DNA from 3 places in the Janibacter sp. GXQ6167 genome. Region 3 is predicted to be linked to each of the others. Evidence: riboswitches for the same ligand, from Rfam matches in the RefSeq annotation. Region 3 holds a riboswitch; each other region holds the start of a gene.

Region 1 (2,255 bases), on a different contig from region 3:
CCGGCGCTCACGTCGATGGTGGTCACGAGTGGTCGGCGAGGCCCTCGGCCACCGTCTGGGCGCCCTCGATGAGCCGCACGCCCGGCGTGGTCGCCGAGAACGGGACGACGACATAGCGCCCGGCCTTCACCGCGGCGAGGTTCTGAAGCACCGGGTCGGCCTCGAGGTATGCCTTCTTGCTGTCCGCCGACGACCACGAAGCGTCTGCCAGCACGATGACGTCTGGGTCAGACTCGACGACCTTCTCCCAGGTGCCATCGGCCCAGCCCCCTTCGAGGTCCCCGAAGACATTGGCGGCGCCGACCGCGTCGAGGATCAACTGCGGCCCCCCGCCGCCCGCGCCCACGAAGGGAGACTTGTCCCCCGAGTCGTACCACAGGGCCGTCACTCCCTTCCCCGGCGCCTGCTCGCGAATCCGCTTCAGCTCGTCCTGCTGGCGCTTAATCAGCTCATCGGCGCGGCCCCCGACGCCGAAGAGTTTCGCGACGTCGGCCACCTCTGACCACGCGCTCTCGAAGGTCGGGGCTGCCGTCTTCTCCCCCTTCGGGCAGCCGAAGGGGGAGATGTAGGTGGGGATCCCCTCGGCCTTCAACTCGGCCCGGGTCCCGACCGACTTGTCGGAGAAGGCGCTGGAGTACGCGGCGTAGGCGAGGTCCGGCTCGGCAGCGAGGAACCTCTCCTTGGTTGGGTACTCCGTCGCGAGGACGTCCACGGTGTCGTATTGCTCTTGCCACGTCGAGGAGATCTCGTCATCGAGATAGGCCGTGCCAGCCATGCGGTCCTCGAGGCCAAGGGCCAGGGCGACCTCGGTAGCGCCTTGATTGACGGTGACGAGCCGGGACGGCGCCTTGGTGACCTCGACGGTCTCGCCGCAGTTGTCGAGAGTGACGGGGGTGAAGGCGGAGCCGGTGGTGACCTGGGGCGAGCCGGGGGCACCGGCGCAACTCGCGAGGAGCGCGCCGGCGACGGCGGCAGAGACGACGGTGGCGAGACGGGTGGGGACCATGACTGGTCACTCCTTCGTGGACGGGGCCCATGCGCGAGGCCGACGAGGAACCACCGATCGGGTGTTCGGGCTCGGGTTCGTCCGGTTCACGGCACCTTCCCAGGCCGTCGGGCCCAGTGGTGCATTGCCGTGTCCGTCCCCCATACCGCTGCGCGTCAGCCCCGGCTTCTCACCGGGTTCCCCGTGTCGGTGGCGTAGGAAAGTGGCCCGCCGAAGCGGGACCGATCCCGACTGTACCCGCCGCTAGGAGATGATCGTGACCTCGCCGAGCTCGCGCAGCCCGTCCGCGACCGAGGCGGCATCACCCACGACGACGACCGTCCAGCCTTCGGTCACCTCCCGGCGCCACGCCTCGTCCAGGTCAGCGACGGTGAGCGCTCGCATGGCGGCGACGTTGTCGGAGGTGAAGGTGAGCGGCAGCCCATCGGCCGCGAGCGCAATCGCTTCATCGGCGATCGCGTCGGCAGTCTCGTAGCGCCCGGGGGCCGTCAACGTCGCGAAGTCGATCCCCGCGCGGGCCTCGGCCTCGGTCACGCCCCCTTCCATCCCGGCAACGATCTCGGTGAGCAGACTCACCGACTCGGCGGTCGCGTCCGCGCGCACCGACCCGGAGATGATCAACATTCCGCCGACCTGACGCGGCCGGAAGAGGGCACGGACCCCGTAGGTATACCCCTTCTCTTCTCGCAGAATCGCGTCGATCCGAGCGTTGGGCGCGCCACCGAGGATCCAGCCGAGGACCGGGAAGGGGGCCCACTCACCGCGCCGATCCGGTCCCGGCGTCGCCATCGCGATTTCGGATTGCACCGAGCCGGGGCGGTCGACGAGCACGATCCGCTGGCGGTCCGCGGCCCGTGCTGCCGGTTCGCGGGTGGGCTCGGGACGAGGGTGGACGGACCTCGGCCAGGTGCCGATCGTCGCGGCTAGCAGGGCCTCCACATCGAGCCCGCCGACGTCGCCTGCGAGGACGAGGCTGGCGTGGTCTGGGTGGACGTGCTCGGCGTGGAAAGCGACGACATCATCGCGGGTGATCGCCGCCACCGATTCGGGCGAACCGGCGCCGGGCCGCGAAGCTCGGGCGCTCGGGTCGTAGTACGCCGCAACGAGTTCGGCATGAGCACGACGGCCAGCCGACGCCCGCTCTTGGGCGATCTCCGCGAGGCGGGTGCGCACCATCCGCGTCACCTCTTCGGCGGCGAAGACGGGCTCGGTGAGGCACTCGGTGAGCAATTCGAGCCCGGTCTCAAGG
Region 2 (2,255 bases), on a different contig from region 3:
GATCGGGGGTCGGTTCTGGGCCCCAGGTCGCGGCCGTCGCGGTCGAGGACCCCTCGCGCGGCCCCCCGAGATGCCACCAAGCGGTCATCGCGGAGTCGCCATAGCCCGCCGCACTCACGCGGTCGGCGACGCGGGCTGGCCCATCGCCGTCACCGCACAGCACGATCAGGCGCGCTCCCGGGGTCAGCCAGCGGACAACCCGATCGATATCCCGCCCAACGAGCGTGATGACCTGCACGGATTCGGCCGACCAGCCCATCCGCGCCCGCGCCAGCAGGTCCGAGGAGACGGTCGGATAGATGCTGACGGAATCCGCCCCGAGCACCTCGATGAGCGTGGTGCCAATCCCCGACCGCAGCGGATCTCCACTCGCAAGGACCACGACCGGGCCAGGCTCTCGCGCCAGCCCCGGCAACGCCGGGCGAAGGGGGCTCGGCCACGCCCTTCGCTCCTGGCCCTCGATCTCGGGGAGGAACTCCAGGTGACGAGCGCCGCCCATGACGAGGCGCGCACGCTCGACCAGGGAGCGCTCATGCGGGCCCAGGGCCTCCCACCCGGCCTCACCGATACCGACGACCTCGATCACGCCCGCCACCTTAATCGCGCGGGTCATGGCGCACCGAGTCGCCCAGCGCAGGTGTGGGATGATGACCGGCGACGCAGACGTGAGGAATCCGGTGAGAATCCGGCAGCGGTCCCGCCACTGTGAGGGCTCCCTTCTTTCGTTTCCCGCGAAGGGGGCTTAAAGCCAGAACATCACCCTGCGTCGCGCTCGGCGCACTCCCGCGTCGGCGCTTGACGCTCATCCGGCGAGCGTGGTTACTCGCCTAGGAGGACTTGCTTCGCGCATGACCCAGTACCCCTTCGCCGCCATCGTCGGCGCCGACGACATGGCCCTGGCCCTGCTCCTGACGACCGTCTCGCCCGAGGTCGGTGGTGTCCTCGTCCGCGGCGAGAAGGGCACCGCGAAATCCACGATGGTGCGCGCCCTCACCGATGTCCTCCCCGAGCAGCAGGTCGTCGCGGGCTGCCGCTTCGGGTGCGACCCGGCGGCCCCGGACCCCACCTGCCCCGACGGCCCGCACGCCGAGGCAGCGACCACCACCCGCGCCGCTCGCCTCGTCGAGCTCCCCGTCGGCGCGACCGAGGACCGCGTGATCGGCTCGCTCGACCTGCGCAAGGCGCTCGGCGCGGGTGAGGCGAGCTTCGAGCCTGGCCTCCTCGCCGACGCGAACCGCGGCCTGCTCTATGTCGATGAGGTGAACCTGCTCCACGATCACCTCGTCGACCTTCTCCTCGACGCCGCCGCGATGGGCCGCAACACCGTCGAGCGCGACGGGGTCTCGGTCAGTCACGCCGCGCGGGTCGTGCTCGTCGGCACGATGAATCCCGAAGAGGGGGAGCTCCGCCCCCAGCTGCTCGACCGCTTCGGCCTCACCGTCGAGATCGCCGCCAGCCGTGACCCGCAGCAGCGCGCCGAGGTCGTCCGTAGGCGTCTCGCCTTCGACGCCAACCCGGAGACCTTCGCCGCGTCCCACGCCGCCGAGCAGGAGTCCCTCCGCGAGCGGATCGCCGCCGCCCAAGCCCTGCTGCCCGACGTCGCGCTCAGCGACTGGGCCCTGACCAAGATCGCGACGGTGTGCGCCGGCTTCGATGTCGACGGGATGCGCGCCGACATCGTGACCGCCCGCGCCGCCCGGGCCAACGCCGCCTGGGAGGGCCGGACCGATGTCACCCGCGAGGACATCCGCGTCGCCGCGCGCCTCGCCTTGCCCCACCGTCGGCGCCGCAACCCCTTCGACGCCCCGGGCCTCGACGAGGACCTCCTCGACGACCTGCTCGGCGACGACGACCCGGACGATGATCCCCCCACTGACCCGGACCGGCCGGACGACGAACCCGACCGCGACGACGACCAGGACGAAGGGGGCGAAGAGGCCGACGGGCCGCCCCCGAACCACGACGGCGGTCCGCAGGATCAGAGCCCGGACACTCCGCAGGCTCCCGAGCAGCCCGCGCCGCCGCAACCGCAGGCGCCGCAGGACCACGCGCCGGATGCGCCCGAGGACGCCCCCGAGTCGGCACCTGCCGCTGCGGGAGTCGCGGCGGCGCAATCCCCCTTCCGCACCCGCAAGCTCACCGTGCGCGGTCTCGGGCAGGGCGAGCCGGGCAAACGAAGCCACGCTATCACCGACTTCGGCCGGACGATTGGCTCCCGTCGCCCGCGCGGTGACGAGCACGGGCACCCCCACCTC
Region 3 (2,255 bases):
AGGCAGCGTCACCAGATGACGTAACCGGCGGTGCTAGCGCGCCAGAGCGTGCCGCCGGGCACCTTGCGGTAGGACTTCCCGACGCGGGCGTCATAGACGCTGATGCGGGTGCCGCTCGCGCGGTTCTGGTACGAGTACGCGGTGAGGGGCATGTTGCCGTAAATGCTCCGCCCGCGGTACCACGGGGTGCGCTCGAAGCGGGTGATGAGGATCGGGGTGCTCTTGTACCGGGTTATGCCGGTGAGGGCGTAGTACCGGTACTGCTGCCAGGTCTGCGCGGAACTCCAGATGTAGTGGTTCTTCTTCTGGTAGTAGTTCAGCGTCGGCGCGATGTTCTTGATCGGCGTGCCGCTGCTGCTGATCTTCATCCGCTGTCCGATTCGCCACTGCGACGGGAGGGTGTTGGGCCGCCAAACGGACAGGGCCATCCGTCCGGCGGCTGGGGAACTATCGATCCGGTAGCGGCTCTTCTGGGTGATGACCCTCAGCTGGCGGTACGCCGGGAAGCCACCGTAGGCGGAGGCGAAGGACTGGGCGCCGAGCGGCTTCTTGTCCGGTCCCAGGTTGGTCGACGCGAGCCCCTTGGGCGCGGCAACCTCGGCCGTGGGGCGGTTGGACGATCCGCTGGATGGGCCGTTGTCGGCAGCGGCGATTGGTGCCATGGCGACGCCGAGCACGACGCTCGTCGCGACGGCGATGGTGGTCTTCTTCACGTGCGGTCTCCCCTGGAAAATGAGTGTGGCGAGAGGGGTCTGATGGCTCCTCCGTTGCCGACATTAGGGCCTCGTGGATGCGGCCGACAGTCCCTAATTGTGTGGACTCCCTCGACCGGCATCAGCACCCCCTTGTCGAAGGGGGGATCTGGCGGGTGCACCGGGGCGCGGACCCATGGGAAGATGGCCCCATGAGCAAGGAAAAGCCTCACCTTCCGACCGGCCCGCACTCGTCGATGGACCTCGGTGACGGGCACAGCATCGCGACCTGGGTTGCTGTCGTGATCGCCCTGATTGGCTTCGCCCTCGGCACGTGGGCGGTCGTCATTCAGGCCTGGCCGCTGCTCTTTGTCTCGATGGGCATCCTGGTGGTCGCTCTCATCGCCGGACGCCTGCTCTCGTTGGCTGGCTTCGGTGAGTACTCGCGTGGCTCGATCGACGCCCCCGCGGACAAGGACTCCATCGGGGTCAAGTAAGCCGCGCCCGTGGTTTACTGACGGCACCAACCATCCCTGGGGCGAGGAAGTCGGTGAGAGTCCGACGCGGTCGCGCCACTGTGACCTCCGGTTGGCCCCCCTTTAAGACACGGGCCGCGGAGCAGCCAGAGACTCACCTGGGGACGGATCCACCGAGCGGGACGCGTCATCCCGGTTAGGACCTCACATGCATATCGCCGAGGGGTTTCTCCCTCCGATTCAAGCGGCCGCCTGGACCGCTGTTGCCGCCCCCTTCGTGATCCACGGCGCTCGAGCCGTCGTCCGCGAGGTACGTGAGCACCCCGAGAATCGCTTACTGCTCGGCGCAGCCGGAGCCTTCACCTTCGTGCTTTCCGCTTTGAAGATGCCCTCGGTCACCGGCTCCAGTAGCCACCCGACCGGTATCGGCGCGGGCGCGATCCTCTTCAAGCCGCCGATCATGGCCTTCGTCGGCATGGTCGTCCTGCTCTTCCAAGCGCTCTTGCTCGCGCACGGCGGGCTCACCACGCTTGGCGCCAACGTCTTTTCGATGGCGGTTGTTGGGCCGTGGGTGGCTTACGGGGCGTGGGTGCTCTGTCGGCGCCTCGGCGCTCCGATGGAGGTCGGGGTCTTCGCCGCGATGGCGCTCGCGGACCTTTCCACCTACTGCGTCACCTCCCTCCAGCTCGCGATCGCCTTCCCCGACCCGGCCTCCGGTCTCCTCGGTGCTCTCGCGAAGTTCGCCTCGATCTTCGCGATCACTCAGATCCCACTGGCCCTCGCCGAAGGGGTCCTCGGTGTCCTGCTCTTCCGCACCCTGCGCAAGGTGGCCCGACCCGAGTTGACCCGCCTCGGCGTGCTGCCGAAGGGCGCGACGACCTCGAAGGCGGCCCAGCATGCCTAACGCCGATATCACCCCCACCTCGGGCAGCACGAGCCGCGGACGGTGGATCACCCTCGGCCTGCTGGTCGCCCTGACTCTGCTGATCGCGGTCCCGCTTTGGTTGGATGCTCAGCGCGCTGGCGGCGATGAAGAACGCTTCGGCGGGACCGACGCGATCGCGACGGAGACGATCGAGGCCGATCA

Evidence for each region. Region 3 has a riboswitch for cobalamin ahead of AB8K43_RS00615 (energy-coupling factor ABC transporter permease). Riboswitches for the same ligand answer to the same signal wherever they lie in the genome.
Region 1: it holds a riboswitch for cobalamin, as region 3 does, so the genes downstream of both, AB8K43_RS09065 (ABC transporter substrate-binding protein) here and AB8K43_RS00615 (energy-coupling factor ABC transporter permease) in region 3, are expected to answer to the same signal.
Region 2: it holds a riboswitch for cobalamin, as region 3 does, so the genes downstream of both, AB8K43_RS06640 (VWA domain-containing protein) here and AB8K43_RS00615 (energy-coupling factor ABC transporter permease) in region 3, are expected to answer to the same signal.

What each region holds. Positions count from the first base shown of each region.
Region 1 is NZ_JBGFSK010000005.1:114,000-116,254, forward strand. Features, by position in the region: gene AB8K43_RS09060 (FecCD family ABC transporter permease) at 1-26, opposite strand, end outside; gene AB8K43_RS09065 (ABC transporter substrate-binding protein) at 23-1,006, opposite strand; cobalamin riboswitch at 1,066-1,191, opposite strand; gene AB8K43_RS09070 (M16 family metallopeptidase) at 1,250-2,255, opposite strand, start outside.
Region 2 is NZ_JBGFSK010000003.1:364,227-366,481, forward strand. Features, by position in the region: gene cbiE (precorrin-6y C5,15-methyltransferase (decarboxylating) subunit CbiE) at 1-613, opposite strand, end outside; cobalamin riboswitch at 619-780, shown strand; gene AB8K43_RS06640 (VWA domain-containing protein) at 849-2,255, shown strand, end outside.
Region 3 is NZ_JBGFSK010000001.1:132,885-135,139, forward strand. Features, by position in the region: gene AB8K43_RS00600 (hypothetical protein) at 1-12, opposite strand, end outside; gene AB8K43_RS00605 (hypothetical protein) at 9-713, opposite strand; gene AB8K43_RS00610 (HGxxPAAW family protein) at 905-1,189, shown strand; cobalamin riboswitch at 1,183-1,345, shown strand; gene AB8K43_RS00615 (energy-coupling factor ABC transporter permease) at 1,377-2,072, shown strand; gene AB8K43_RS00620 (energy-coupling factor ABC transporter substrate-binding protein) at 2,065-2,255, shown strand, end outside.